2 regions of the Streptomyces sp. NPDC058632 genome follow, and region 1 is predicted to be linked to the other one. Evidence: riboswitches for the same ligand, from Rfam matches in the RefSeq annotation. Region 1 holds a riboswitch; the other holds the start of a gene.
The links. Region 1 has a riboswitch for cobalamin ahead of ACFWVE_RS11720 ((2Fe-2S) ferredoxin domain-containing protein). Riboswitches for the same ligand answer to the same signal wherever they lie in the genome.
Positions count from the first base shown of each region.

Region 2: another riboswitch for cobalamin. It lies ahead of ACFWVE_RS09675 (energy-coupling factor ABC transporter permease); the one in region 1 lies ahead of ACFWVE_RS11720 ((2Fe-2S) ferredoxin domain-containing protein).

Region 1 covers NZ_JBHXQZ010000023.1:54,865-62,245, forward strand. The annotation lists gene ACFWVE_RS11715 (ferric reductase-like transmembrane domain-containing protein) at 263-1,249, shown strand; cobalamin riboswitch at 1,367-1,496, shown strand; gene ACFWVE_RS11720 ((2Fe-2S) ferredoxin domain-containing protein) at 1,625-1,966, shown strand; gene ACFWVE_RS11725 ((2Fe-2S)-binding protein) at 2,029-2,727, shown strand; gene ACFWVE_RS11730 (TauD/TfdA dioxygenase family protein) at 3,127-4,065, shown strand; gene ACFWVE_RS11735 (M12 family metallopeptidase) at 4,376-5,461, opposite strand; gene ACFWVE_RS11740 (LuxR C-terminal-related transcriptional regulator) at 5,558-7,381, shown strand, end outside.
Region 2 covers NZ_JBHXQZ010000017.1:78,552-85,932, reverse strand. The annotation lists gene ACFWVE_RS09695 (sensor histidine kinase) at 1-596, opposite strand, end outside; gene ACFWVE_RS09690 (energy-coupling factor ABC transporter ATP-binding protein) at 992-1,933, opposite strand; gene cbiQ (cobalt ECF transporter T component CbiQ) at 1,930-2,679, opposite strand; gene ACFWVE_RS09680 (energy-coupling factor ABC transporter substrate-binding protein) at 2,686-3,060, opposite strand; gene ACFWVE_RS09675 (energy-coupling factor ABC transporter permease) at 3,057-3,791, opposite strand; cobalamin riboswitch at 3,821-4,030, opposite strand; gene ACFWVE_RS09670 (ABC transporter substrate-binding protein) at 4,265-5,872, shown strand; gene ACFWVE_RS09665 (ABC transporter permease) at 5,893-6,861, shown strand; gene ACFWVE_RS09660 (ABC transporter permease) at 6,861-7,381, shown strand, end outside.

The DNA of each region.
Region 1 (7,381 bases):
ATGAGAGTGGTGCGACAGCCGGGGCGGGGAAGCCCGGCGGCCGCGCGCGGGCTGTGCGGCGACGGCGGATCCGCAGTACCCACTGGACCCGGTGGGAAGTCGGGAACGGCGGCCGCAGCGGATCGGTGAGCTGCCGGCCCTCGTCATCGCTCCGGGCTCTGGCTGGATCGGGTATCGGTGACTTGTCGTCCCCTCAGCCAGACTGGTTGCCCCACGACACACGTGCACCATCCCTGCGGTGCCAGCGCCCGGGAGGCCCTTGATGCTGTCAGACGCGAGTCCGGACGAAGACGGGACAGCCTCCCGGCCGGGACGAGAACGCCCGCCCGCCGACCGTGTCGCCCTGCGGGGCGATCTGCGCTCGGCTCTGCCCGACGCCACCGCGGCGGTGGTGGTCACGGTGGCCGTGTTCGTGTTCCTGTACGCGCGCGTGGACTCGGGCGATTCCGACACGGTCGCGGTCATGCCGTTCATGGCCGATCCCGGTACCTACTGGATGTATCTGCTCAGCCAGGCGTTCGGGTGGTCGGGCCTGCTGTGGGCGTGGGGCACGGTGATGCTCGGACTGCTGCTGTCGGGGCCGCGTCCCGCCCGGCTGCCGGTCTCCCGACGGGTACTGGAACGCTGGCACCGCACCACGAGCCTGACCACGATGGCCCTGATGCTCGCGCACGCGCTGATGTTCGCGGCGGAACTCGTCCGCTACGAGGCGGATTCGGGCTGGGCCGAGCGGCTGTGGGCGGGCTTCGCGGACAGCTTCGTGCCGGGCTGGTACGACTCCGGGACCGGCAGGGTCGCCATCCCGCTCGGTCAGGGCGCCCTGTATCTGGCGATCCCCCTGGGCCTGTTGTTCTACGTCCGGCACCGCATCGGAGCGAACGCCTGGCGACGGCTGCACCGGTTCGTCATCGTCGTGTACGTGCTGAGCGTGTGGCACACGCTGCTGTACGGGACCAACGTCTGGTACGGGGAGTGGCCGCGCACCGTGCTCTGGCTGCTGCAACTGCCGGTCGCGGTGCTCCTGTTGCTCCGGTTGCTGCGGCCGGCCCGCAGGGCCGGGCGGCTGGGCGCGCCCGGGGGACGTACGGGTGTGACCTGGCCGGCCTGGGCGGCGCGGGCGGGTGGACGGCTCGCGGCCGGGGCGGTCGTCGTCGGGCTCCTCGCCGTCGTGGTGTCCGGCCGCGACGGAGGACGGGACCGTCCGGCCGAGCCGCCCGCGACGGCACCGCACGTCCAGGAGGCGGAATGACGTTCCCGTCCGCGTACGCCCTGTCCGCCCGGCCGGTCACCTCCGGGCGGGGGCAGAGGCCACCGTGGTGCGAGGGCCCGCGCAATGGAATGATGGCCGGCGACAGGGCGACGGCGGAACGAGGAAGCCGGTGTGAATCCGGCGCGGTCCCGCCACTGTGATCGGCGAGCGAGCCCCGCACACGACCACTGCCCGCACCAGGGTGGGAAGGCGCGGAGCGAGCATCGACCCGGGAGCCAGGAGACTCACACGGTCGCCTCCTCGACGCATCCCCGGGGCGGATCTCCCCGGAGAGAGGAACGATGCCGCATGCCCGCCGACGCGCGCCCGGCCGAAACGACGTCCGTCGACGTCGCGACCTCGGAGCCCGCCCCAGTGCCCTGCCGGGTGGTCGTGTGCAGGGACTGCTGCTGTGGCAGCCCGAAAGTGATCGGTGTCGACCACGCGGCGCAGACAGCGCGCCTGCGCGCGGAGGTACCTGTGCGGGTGTCCGCGTGCCTGGACGTGTGCGACCAGGCCAACGTCATCGTCGTCCAGCCCTCCGCGGCGGGCCGGGCTGCCGGCGCCCGGCCCGTCTGGCTCGGACTGGTCAACGACCCGGACGCCACCGAGGACATCGCCGCCTGGGCACGTGCCGGCGGACCCGGCGTAGTGCCCCGACCGGACATCCTCGACCTGTACGCCATCACGCCACCGCGGCGGCGTACGGCTTCCTGAGACCGCGCCCACCCACTCATCGATCCGCGTCGGTACATCCGCCGGAAAGGAGGCGCCCCGACATGACCGAACATGCTCGGGCGTCCGCCGGGGCCGTCGCTGCGGCGCTCCGGGACGTGGCGGCCCTCGGAGGTTTCTTCGTCATGCACGTCGGTGGCCGGGACGAGGGCTGGCATCCGCTCGACCACTCCTATGCGAAGGGCTTCACCGACCTGGCCGAGGCCGTGGCGCACCGGCACCACACCCGCGAACCGCGGACCGGTGTGTCCATCGCCCACCTCGGACACGCGGCACGCCTGTGGTCCCCCGCCCTCGCTTGCGCGCTGCTGCACGGGATCGTCCTGGACCTGACGGAGTTGCAGCGTGCCGACGACGGGCCGGCCCTCCGCCTGCCCCGCCCCGCCGGCTGGTACACCGAGCGGTTGCCCGAACCCGCTCTCGCCCTGAACGAGCAGGTGATGGGCCATCTGCGGGGGCTCGCGGCCGGACTCCGCGTCAGGATCGCTCCGCGCCTGCTGGACGGGAACGCCGCCTCCGCACTCGTCGGGGCGGCCCACGCCCTGTTGGGGGCCCGCCCCGGACTGCGCGAACCGCTCACCGGCCTCACGGCCGGGTTGCTGGGTACCGGACGACTTGCGGGTACGGGAATGATCACCGGACCGGATCTCACGTTCCGACGCCGCAGTTGCTGCCTCTACTACCGTGCGCCGAACGGCTCGAAGTGCGGTGACTGCTGCCTGGCCGGCCGGGACGGACCGTGACAGGACCGGCTCCGGCGGCCGGCCGCACTGCTGCGCCGGGAGGTTCGGGTGACGCCCGGCCTCCACGCGTCCGCCGCCGCCCCCCTGTGACCCCCGTTGACAGAGGAGGGCGGAGATCCCACAATCAGTGCCGTGACCACACACCGGTTCAACACGATGACGGGGCCTCTGCGCGTCCCGGACCGAATCGGTTGTGAACGCTCCGGTCGATAACCGGCTGCCTTCGAGCCGCAGGCTCGACGCACCCCGACCCTGAATCCGGACCGCGCCTCCGTCTTCCCGGCGGACGCTCCGGACACCCTTGCGCCCGGCCGTCCCGGCAGCTTTCGGCCCGCCCGCACCCCTGCCTCCCGCGGACGCCGGACACCGTGGCGAAGCAGACACGAGAAGGAGCACTTCATGACCGTCACGCATGCTGATCCGGCCGTAGGCCTGCGCGAAGCGCGCATCCCGCAGGACGGGATGCACGAGGGGCGGCGCACGCTGCGCCGACTGCCCGAAGGGTGGGAGGAACGCCCCTACGAACGGTTCGACGTCGTCCCGCAGGCACGCACGATCGGCGCCGAGATCAAGGGCGTCGACCTCTCACGCCCGCTCGACCCCGCGCTTCGCGAAGAACTCAACCGGGCTCTGCTGGAGTGGAAGGTGCTGTTCTTCCGCGCCCAGCACCTCACCTCCGACCAGCAGCGCGCCTTCGCGGGCCACTGGGGCGAACTGGAGACGAACCCGCTGCTCGCCACCGGTTCCACCGAGGACGTCGTCCGCTTCGACAAGCGGGACTCGGCCACCCCGACCTACGAGAACGTCTGGCACGCCGACGTCACCTTCCGGGAGCGGCCCGCGCTCGGCGCCGTCCTCCAGGTGCGCGAGGTGCCCCCGTTCGGCGGGGACACCATGTGGGCGGACATGGCGGCCGCCTACGACAACCTTCCCCAGGAGGTGAAGGACCGTATCGAGGGGGCCCGGGCCGTGCACGACTTCATCCCCGGCTTCGCCAGGTTCTACGGGCCCGAGCGGCTGATCCCCCATCAGGACCGGTTCCCGCCCGTGGAACACCCGGTCGTGCGCACCCACCCCGAGACCGGGCGGCGCATGCTGTTCGTGAACACCTCCTTCACCACCCACATCACCGGGATGGCCCGTGACGAGAGCGACCGCCTGCTGCGGTACCTCTTCCAGCAGGCGCACGTCCCGGAGTTCCAGGTGCGCTTTCGCTGGCAGCCGGGGGACATCGCCTTCTGGGACAACCGCGCCACCCAGCACTACGCCGTCAACGACTACGGCCGTGAGCGCCGTGTCGCCGAGCGCGTCGCCATCGCCGGCGACCGCCCCTGCTGAGCGCCCCTGCCGGCCGCCGTCCACCGTTCCCCGCGAAGGCATGGCCGGTCCCGTGGGGCCGGGGGGTGGCGTGGGCCGGGGGGGGGTGACCCCCCCCCCCCGGGGGCCCGCCCCCCCCCCCCCCCCCGCCCCCCCGCCCGGGGGGGGGGGGGCCGCGGGGCGGCCCCCGGCGCGCCGGCGCCGGCCGCGTGGGGGGGGGGGTGGGGGGGGGCGCGGGGGCGCGCCCCCCCCCCCGCCCGGCCCCCCCCCCCCGACCGCTCCCCCGGCGCCGGACAGTGGTCGTGGCGTCCGTCGCGGCGGCCCGGTGCTGCTACCAGCACATGACCGCCGTCTCGCCCGAACCCCGTGCGGAGTACAGGCGGATCCGGACGAAGTAGCGGCGGCCCTTGACGAGCCGGACCGCGAGCGTCGCGTTGCGCGGGGTTCCTCCGTCGTCGTGCCCGGCGAGATAGCGGGGCTCCCCGTCCCGCTCCTCGAACAGCACGACGACCAGGTCGCCGTCGCCGAAGGTGCCCACCGTGTACGCGCGGGTCTCCACCGGGTCGATGTGGAAGTCGGCCTGTTCGCCGGGGCCCAGGCCCAGCGGTACCGAGCGGAACGGCACCAGTGTGGGCGGGCCGGGCCGCTCGGCCGGGGGATACCAGCCGAGGACGGACTCCTTGTCGGCCGCGGACAGGGTGCCGGGCGGATGGACACCCCCGCGGTACTGCTCCGGTTCCAGGATCAGGCCCGGCGCGAAGGCGTACCCCATGATCGAATCGGCGTCCCAGACAGGGCCGTTCACCTCGTTCGCATCCAGCTTGCGCAGGATGTTCCGGTGCGTCCGCTCCCGGCTCCAGTGGTTGGGCGGGCCCGCGAGCTCGGCGTACACGGCCTCGTCGTCCCAGTGGAGACCGGCGCAGGGGCTCTGGTGCTCGTGCAGCATGCCCAGGGCGTGCCCTATCTGGTGCAGGGCCGTCCCGCGCTCCCCGGGCGCGGTCAGGTCCCAGCCGAAGTTCATGGTGCGCTCGTGCAGACCGGCCAGGAGCGCCTCCCTGCCCACGGCGGACCAGGAGCCGCCGCCGGACTGGAAGCCGATGCGCAGTTCCGCCTCCGAGCGGTCGCGGACCTCGGCGAAGGTGAGCCCGATCCCGAGGTCCTGCCACTCGGCGAAGCACCCACGCACCACGTCCTGCTGCGTCTTGGTGCCACCCCACGACACCCAGCGGGTCCGACCGGTTCCCGGCACGGGAATGACCGACCCGTCGGTGTCGCCGCGGAAGAAGCAGTAGTGCAGCACGGTGCCGTTGACCCACATCCGCCGCCCGGCCGTCAGCGCGCCGAGCCGCCCGGCGGCGAGCCCCGGCGCGAAGGCGGGGGCCGGCTGCCGCGGCAGCGAGCAGTAGCGAGGGGTCATGGGCGACAGGGTGCCCCATGCGGGGCCCCCGGCGCCTGAGTCGGGGTCTACTCAACTCGCCCTGTATCAGCGGTGAGTAACCCCGCTCCTGTAGATGTGACGACTTTCCCCGGGGACACGACCACGCCGTACACGCGGTTCACGCCGCACGAGAGGGACGAGGCGCCGTACGCGACGGGCGCGGTGACGCCGGAGCCCTTGCCGCTCTGGCCGTTCACCGGCCGTGAGGACGAACTCCATCTGATACGGCGCTCGCTGACCGGCGCCCGGCGCGGCCTCGTGGTGACCGGGCCGGCGGGGCGGGGCAAGACCCGGCTCGTGACCGAGGCCGTCCGCGGTACCGACTGTGCCCGGGTCGCGGGAATCCCGCAGGCCCACCGGATGCCGTTCGCCGCCTTCGCCCCGCTGCTGCCGGAATCGGTCACCCTGCACCGGGCGGTCCGACTCCTCCGGGGAACAAGGACCCTGCTCGTCGACGACGCCCATCTGCTCGACGACTCCTCCGCCGCCCTGGTCCATCAACTCGCCGTACGGCCGGACACCCGGCTGCTGATCGTCGTCACCGACGGAGCCCCCGTACCCGCCGCCGTGTCCCGGCTGTGGACCGGTGAACTGCTGCCCCGCCTGGCCCTGGACCCACTGCCCCGCGAGGAGACCGCACAACTGGTCGCGGCGGGCCCGGGCGGCCGGCCCCTGGAGCCGCTCACCGTGAACCGGCTGCACCGCCTCGCCGGCGGCGACCTGCGGCTGCTGCGCGAACTCCTCGGCGCGCTGGGGGAACACGGGCGGCTCACCCGCGTACCGGGCACCGCCGAGTGGGCCTGGCGCGGCCCGGTGCCGCTCACCCCGGCCGTCCGTGAGCGCACCGCCCACCTGCTCACCCGTACCGGCCCCGGCGAGCGCGAGGCGCTCGACCGCCTCGCCTTCGCCGAACCGTTGCCGGTGGACCCGGTGGACCCGGAGAGCCCGGACGGTCTCGACCTCGTCGCCCTCGAACGCCTGGAGGACGACGGTCTGGTCCACGTCGACGATCAGGGGATCCTCCGTTTGGCCCACGCCCTGCACGGCCCCGTCCTGCGGGCCGCGGCCGGCAGGCTGCGGGCGCGACGGCTGGCCCGCGCCCCCGAGCAGTGCGGACCCGCCCTGGCCGCCGAGGCCGCCGCCCTCACCGCGCTGATCGAACAGGACGACGTCCGGACGGTCCCGGCACCCGTGGGGGACTGGCTGGTGGCGCAGGGAGCCCCGGTGCCCGCCGGGTACGCGGTACTGCGGGCCCGGTTCGCACGACTGCGGGGCGAGGTGCGGGAGGCCGCCGCATGGGCCCGCGAGGGACTGCGCACGACGCCCTCCGCCCTCTCCTGCCAAGCCGAACTCGCCCTCGCCGGGACACAGTCGGGCGACGTCACAGGCGTGCGGCACGCCATCGGAGCCACCCCCGTCGACCACCCCTCCCGCGACCCCTACGAAGCCGTCCGCCTGGGCACCCCCGAGCGGGCCGCCGGGCGGCCCACCGGTGTCTTCGCCGCCCATGCCGACGCCCTCGCACACGCCGACGGTCCCGCCCTGGACCGCGCGGCGGGGGAGCTGGAGCGGCGCGGCTTCCTGCTGTTCGCGGCCGAGGCCTACGCCCAGGCCGCCACCGCCCACCGCGACCCGGGCGCCGCCCGCACCGCACGCACCCGCGCCGTCGCCCTCGCCCGCCGCTGCCAGGGCGCCCGCACCCCCGCGCTGGCGGGTCTGGTCCTGGGCGAACTCACCGCACGGCAACGGCAGATCGTCACCCTCGCCGCCACCGGTCTCAGCAACCGGCAGATCGCCGAACGCCTCACCCTGTCGGTCCGCACCGTCGGCAACCACCTGTACAGCGCCTACACCCGCCTCGGCGCGAGCGACCGCACCGCCCTGCCCCGGCTGACGGAA
Region 2 (7,381 bases), on a different contig from region 1:
AGCACCGTGTCCGCCGAGCTGCCCTCGCGCAGTTTCGCCACGGCGGCGGGCAGCGCCTTGTGCGTCAGCCGCTCCACTTCGGCGGCGGTCTCGTCCATTTCCTGCCGGGCCTGAAGGAGTTCGGTGTTCAGGGCCGCGGCGTGCTGGACGGACTCCTCGCAGACGGCGGCGAAGGCGTGCATGATGCGCCGCAGCTGCGGGTCGGACGGCTCAGTCACGCTCGCGAGGGCGTCGCCCGTACCGGTTCCGTCACGCAACCGTTTGACGACGGCCGGCATCGTGACGTTCACCAGGTACGCCGACTCGGCGGTGAACTGGTCCAGTCGGCCCCTCAGCAGGTCCGCCTCGTCACCCCGTTTCCAGGCCGCCCGACGGGCCCGGCCGACGAGCAGGGCGCCGACGAGGACCGTGACGGCCACGCAGCACCAGGCGACCAGGGCCGACGCGAGCGTCCACGTGGTGGCGTCGGCAGGCGCCATCGCCACCGCCGTCCCCGCAGCCGCCGCGCTCACCACCAGGACGACCACGGGGATGGCCGGCGAGGCCTGGGGCGCCTTCGCCGGCCGGTGCTGACTGGGCGGTGCAGGCACTGACATTCAGCGGTCCCTCGATACTCGAGTGCAGGAAGGGGAAGGGCCGACGGCACGCGCGCCGACCGCGGTCCGGGACGGATCCGCCAAGAGGACGGCCAATCTCCGGATCGAAACTGGCCCCATGGTAGTCATCCGAATGAGTGCCGGAACTTGCCTGCGTGCACGGTCCGTCGCCGGAGCCGATTTCGTCGTGAATTTGCTGGTGGAACATGGCGGCGTGGTACGGCTGTCGAGCGGCTACCAGCGCGCCCGAGAGGCTTGGACGCAGGGGCACCGCTTGTCCCTCGCACCCGCAACGCCCTCCGCTTCCAAGCCGGTTCAGCGCACGTGCCCCGTCTCCCGGTGGCCGATTTTCGGCCAACTGTACGGTACTGGAGCGTTGTTGTGATCGAAAGGACTCACGATGCGGGGTCGTCGGGATCACCTGCAAGGGGGACTTTCCGGATGATGCGGTCAGTGGGCGGAGCACTCCGCCGGCGGGTCGCGGCCACCGCCGCCAGTTCCTCCGGGGTGCGAGGGGCGCCACCCCCGTCGGCCGGCAGCCCCCACGCACGCAGCAGGTCCGCGGCCGCGACGCCCCACGGAAGCCGCAGGCCGGCCGCCCGGAGGAGTTCGCCGCGGGCCAGCATCCCGGCGACCGGCCCGGTACGCACCCCGGACGGGGTGAGCAGCGCGGCGTCGTCGGCCCAGCGCAGGGCGAGATCCACGTCGTGGGTCGCCATGACGACCGTGGTGCCCCGCTCGCGCAAACCGGCGAGCGTGGCGAGCAGCCGTTCCTGACCGTCCGGGTCGAGACCCGCGGTGGGCTCGTCCAGGATCAGGACGCGCGGCCGCATCGCCACCGCACCCGCGATCGCGGTCCGCTTGCGCTGCCCGTAGGACAGCAGATGGGTGGGCCGTTCGGCGAGCGCGGTGATGTCGAGCGCGGCCAGCGCCTGTGCGACCCGCGCCCGTACCTCCGTGTCGGACAGTCCGAGGTTCAACGGCCCGAACGACACGTCCTGGCCCACGGACGCCGCGAACAACTGGTCGTCGGGGTCCTGCACCACCAACTGCACCGTCGTCCGCAACCGCGTCAGTCCCTTGCGGTCGTACCGGACGGGCCGGCCCTCCACCGTCAACTCGCCGCCGCTCGGCCGCAGTCCACCGCTCAGCAGCCGCATCAACGTGGTCTTGCCGCTGCCGTTGCGGCCCAGCAGCGCGAGCGCGCGCCCCTGACGCACCTCGAAGTCGAGGCCGGTCAGCACGGCCGGGCCGTCCTCGTACGCGAAGGACGCGTCCCGCAGGGCGACCAGCGCGGGACCGTTCGGTGCGGGACCGTTGGGCGCGGGAGCACTCATGACATCCGGCTTTCCAGGAGAAGGGTGACGGCGACCAGCGCCACGAGCAGCAGCACGCTGACGGCCGTGAACCGTACGGAGATACGCGCCTCGGGCACCAGGACGCGCAGCGTGCCGTCGTAGCCGCGTCCGGCGAGCCCCGTCTGCAGCCGCGCCGCCCGGTCGAAGGACCGGACGAACGCCGTCGCGCCGAGCCCGCCCAGCGAACGCCAGGACGCCGCCCGGGTGGTGTGCCCCAGCCGGGCCGCCTGCGCCTGACCGACCCGGCGCACGGAGTCGAGCAGCAGGAAGCTCATGCGGTACGTCACCAGGGCCACGTCCACCAGCGGTGCGGGCACCCCGGCCCGCACCAGGCGCGGCAGCAGGTCCGACATCGGCGTGGTGAACGCGAACAGCAGCACCCCGAGGGACGCCGCCGAAGTGCGCAGCAGCAACTCACCCGCGCGCAGCGGCCCTTCGGGGGCCGGTGACACCAAACCGCCCGAACCGCCCACCTGCACGAGCAGCGTGAGCGCCCCGGTGACGCAGAAGCCCAGCGGCACCCGGTAGGCACGCCACAGCCGCCGGCCCGGCACCCCCGCCGGGCCCAGCAGCACCGCGAGCGCGGTCACCAGCACCAGCGCCGCGCCCGGCCACGGCGGCAGGGAGATCGCGAGCACGGTGAGACCCAGTCCGAGTACGGCCTTGTCCACCGGATGACGGCGGCGCCAGCGGCTGCTGTGCGCCGCCGCGTCGATCGGCAGCACGCGCGATCAGGCCCGGGGCCCGGGGGAGACCGCCTCGCCGGGGCCGGGGCCGGGGCCGGGCGCCGGCTGCTGCTCCCGGGCCCGCTCCGCGCCCTGCCGGCGCCCGCGCCGCACCCCGAAGTAGTACGCCAGGACACCCGCGCCGACGGCGGCCTGGAGGGCGAACAGCCCCGACTCGATCTCACCGGACGGGGGTTCGTACAGCGGCGAGAACCACGGCTCGTAGTCCGGTTCGATCTCGGTGATCGCGCTCTGAGCCTCGCCGTCCGCACCGGCGAACGGTTCCTCCTTGTGGTCGCCGAGCCCGAGCGCCAGTGGCAGCACCGCGAGCGCGGCCACGGCGAGCAGCAGCAGCGTGTTGATCTTCGCGTTCCTGGTCATCGCGCCACCTCCGATTCCGTTCCCGCCGTCCCGGCCGTTGCCGACGCGGCGGGCCTGTTGCGGGCGACTTCGGCCACCAGCACGCCGAGACGGGCCAGTTCGCCCCCGCTGGACTGCACCAGCAGGCGCATCACCAGCACGGTCAGCAGCCCCTCGCTCACCGCGAGCGGAATCTGCGTGACGGCGAAGATGGAGCCGAACTTCCCGAGCGCGCCCAGGAACCCGCTCCCCGGGTCGGGGAAGGCGAGAGCCAGCTGCACGCTGGTGACGCAGTACGTGGACAGGTCGGCGACGAACGCGCCGCAGAACACCGCCGCCATCAGCGGCGCCCCGCACCGCCGCGCCAGCCGGTACACGCCGTACCCCGCCCACGGCCCGACGACCGCCATGGAGAAGACGTTGGCGCCCAGCGTGGTCAGCCCGCCATGGGCGAGCAACAGGGCCTGGAACAACAGGGTGATGGTGCCCAGCACCGCCATGACCGGCGGCCGGAACAGGATGGCGCCCAGCCCGGTGCCGGTGGGATGGGAGCAACTCCCGGTCACCGAGGGCAGTTTCAGCGCGGACAGAACGAAGGTGAACGCCCCCGAGGCACCGAGCAACAACGTGCTCTCGGGATGTTCCCTGACTTCACGGATCAGCGACCGGGCTCCGTGGACGACGAACGGCGCCGACGCGGCGCCCCAGGCGACCGCGTGCGCCGGTGGCAGAAAACCCTCGGCAATGTGCATGGCTCAGCAGACCCTCTCCAGCACCTCGTGGATGGTTGACGCGCCTTGGCCGGTCTCCTGGCTGACGGGTACCACCGCCCGAGCTCCGCCTTCCCGGGTCCTGGATGGACCCAGTGGCTGCCCCGTCGGTCCTGTCGGGGACAGGACCAGGGGCCGGAGCCGGACTTCCCGATCACAGTGGCGAGGGCCGCACCGGTATCGCACCGGATTTCCCGTTCACCAAGGCGTGGCGACAGTAGACCGGCTCCGGCCCGGTGACAAGCGGGTACCGGGGGCGCGCGGACGGCGTTCCGCAGCCCGTACCCCCGCGCACACCTGCGGTCTTGACGCCCGACGCCCGTCGATGGCAGGGGGTGGCACTCGGGCGGCCGCAGATCGCCGAAGTGCCGGCATGAGGGGCCGGGGCCCTGGGCAGAACCTTGCTGCAATTAATATGCAACAACGCATTCCAGTCAGCAGAGGTGTGAGGTTCGATGACGACCCGACGAATACGGCGTACCACCGGCGCGGCGACCACCGCCGCCGCGCTCGCGCTGGCCGCCGCCTGCTCGGCGCCGACCGGCGGCTCGGACGCCGGCGCGGGCGGCGGCGGGTCCGCCGAGTCCGTGGTGATCGGCGTTCCCTCCGAACCCGACACCCTGAGCCCCCTGCTCGGCTACGGCAAGGACGGCAACTCCAAGATCTTCGACGGGCTGCTCGCCCGGGAGGCCGACCTGGAACTCAAGCCCGCCCTGGCGAAGGCCCTGCCCGAGATCGGCGACGACGGCCGCACCTACACCTACACCCTGCGCTCCGGCGTGACGTTCAGCGACGGCGAACCCCTCACCGCCGAGGACGTGGTCTACACGTACGAAACGGTGCTCGACGACAAGACCAACAACACCGCCAAGAGCGAACTGGACGCCGTCGAACAGGTCCGCGCGGACGGCGACGACAAGGTCGTCTTCACCCTCAAGTACCCGTACGCGGCCTTCGCCGCCCGCACCGTCCTGCCCATCGTCCCCGAGCACATCGCGGGCGGGCAGGACCCCAACACCGGCGCCTTCAACACCGAACCGGTCGGCACCGGACCGTACGTCCTCACCGGCTGGAGCAAGGGCGAGAAACTCACCTTCAAGGCGAACCCGGACTACTGGGGCGGCGCCCCGAAGGTGAAAAAACTCACCATGGCGATCATCGCCGACGACGACGTCCGCGCCACCCGCCTGCGCTCCGGCGACCTCGACGGCGCGACCCTCCCGCCCAACCTCGCCGCCACCTTCAAGAACGACGACGGCCTCAAGACCTACCGGGCCACCTCCTACGACTTCCGCGCCGTCACCCTCCCCACCGCGAACAAGGTCACCGGCGACACCGCGATCCGCCGCGCCCTCGACCTCGCCGTGGACCGCAAGGCCATGGTCGACAAGATCCTCGACGGAGCAGGCCGCCCCGCCTACGGGCCGCTGCCCCTCGACGACACCTGGTACACCAAGGACATCGAACGCCCCCAGGACCTCGCCGGGGCCGAAAGCATCCTCGACCGCGACGGCTGGAAGGCCGGCAAGGACGGCATCCGCGCCAAGGACGGCGTCCGGGCCTCCTTCACCCTCTACTACCCCTCCGGCGACAAGGTCCGCCAGGACCACGCCCTCGCCTACGCCTCCGACGCCAAGAAGGCAGGCATCGACGTCAAGGTCGAGGGCGCCACCTGGGAGGTCATCGAACCCCGGATGGGCAAGGACGCCGTCCTCGCCGGCTTCGGCAGCACCGGCGACCCCGACTTCGGCCTCTACACCCTCCTGCACTCCTCCCTCGCCGGCGACGGCTTCAACAACATGGCCCGCTACGACAACCCCGCCGTCGACCAGGCCCTCGAAACCGGCCGCCGCAGCCAGGACCCCGAGGACCGCAAGGCCGCCTACGACGACCTCCAGCGCGAACTCGTCAAGAACCCCGGCTACACCTTCCTCACCCACATCGACCACCTCTACGTCCTCGCCGACCGCTGGGACGCACTCACCACCCAGGTCGAACCGCACGAGCACGGCTTCGCCAGCGGCCCCTGGTGGAACGCCGAGGACTGGAAGCCGAAGAAGTGACCCCACTGCCCTGGGGCCCCATGGCCCGCCTCGTGGCACGGCGGGCCCTGCTCGCCGTGCCCGTCCTGCTCGTCGTCACCTTCGGCGTCTTCGCCATCGCCGCCGCCTCCCCCTTCGACCCCGTCAAGGCCTACGCCGGCACCGCCGCCCTCGGCGCCGACCAGGAAACCCTGGACCGGCTCCGCGAGAACCTCGGCGTGGACCGCCCCTTCGCCGTCCAGTGGTGGGAATGGCTGACCTCCGCCGTCACCGGCGACCTCGGCCAGTCCAGCGTGCTGCGCCAGCCGGTCGCCGAGGCCATCGGCGAGCGGATCGTGTGGTCCACCCTGCTGTGCGCCGTCGCGTTCACCGTCGCCATCCTGCTCGGCACCCTGCTCGGCGTCCTCGCCGCCCGCCGCCCCGGCTCACCCCTCGACCGTACGGTCACCTCCCTCGCGTACTCCCTGGAGGCCGCGCCGGTCTTCTGGATCGCCCTGCTCGCCGTCTGGCTGTTCGCCCTCCACCTCGGCGTCCTCCCGGCCGGCGGCCTCACCGACACCGACAGCGAACACGTCACCGCGGGACAGGTCGCACACCACCTGGTCCTCCCCGCCGGCGTCCTCGCCGTCTCCCAGCTCCCCTGGTTCACCCTGTACGTACGCCAGGGCGTCGGCGACGCCCTCGCGGAGGACCCCGTACGCGGCGCCCGCGCCCGCGGCCTCGACGAACGCACCGTCCTGCTCGGCCACGCCCTGCGCTCCGGACTCCTGCCCGTCCTCACCCTGATCGGCTCCCGCGTACCCGAACTCATCACCGGCGCCCTGCTGGTGGAGACCGTCTTCAGCTGGCCCGGCATCGCCGCCGCCACCGTCGAGGCGGCCACCGCCGTCGACTTCCCGCTCCTGGCCGCGCTGACGACCCTCGCCACCGCCGCCGTCCTCGCCGGAAACCTCCTGGCGGACCTCCTGTACGGACTGACCGACCCGAGGGTGAAGCTCGGTGAGATGTGATGGCGATGACTGAATCCACAGCCGGAACGACGGCCCGCACCAAGGCCGGCACGACACCCGGCCCGGCAACGGAACCGGCGTGGCGCCCACGCGGCACCGCACGCCGCTCCACCCACACCCTGCGCCTGCGCGTCTCCGCCACCCTGGTCGGCCTCACCGCCCTCGCGGTCCTGCTCGTCCCACCGCTGGTCCAGCTCGACCAGCAGGCCGTCGACCTCGCCTCGAAGCTCCTCCCACCGAGCTGGGCCCACCCCTTCGGCACCGACGACGTGGGCCGCGACCTGCTGCTGCGCTGCGTCTACGGCCTGCGGGTCTCCCTGCTCGTCGGAGTCGTGGCCGCCCTCACCGCCACCGTGATCGGCACCGCCGTCGGAGCCGCCGCCGGAGCACTCGGCGGCTGGGTCGACCGCCTCGTCATGCGCCTGGTCGACACCATCTCCTCCGTCCCGCACCTGCTGCTCGGCATCTTCATCGTCGCCATGTTCCGGCCGGGCGTGTGGCCGGTGGTGGTGTCGGTCGC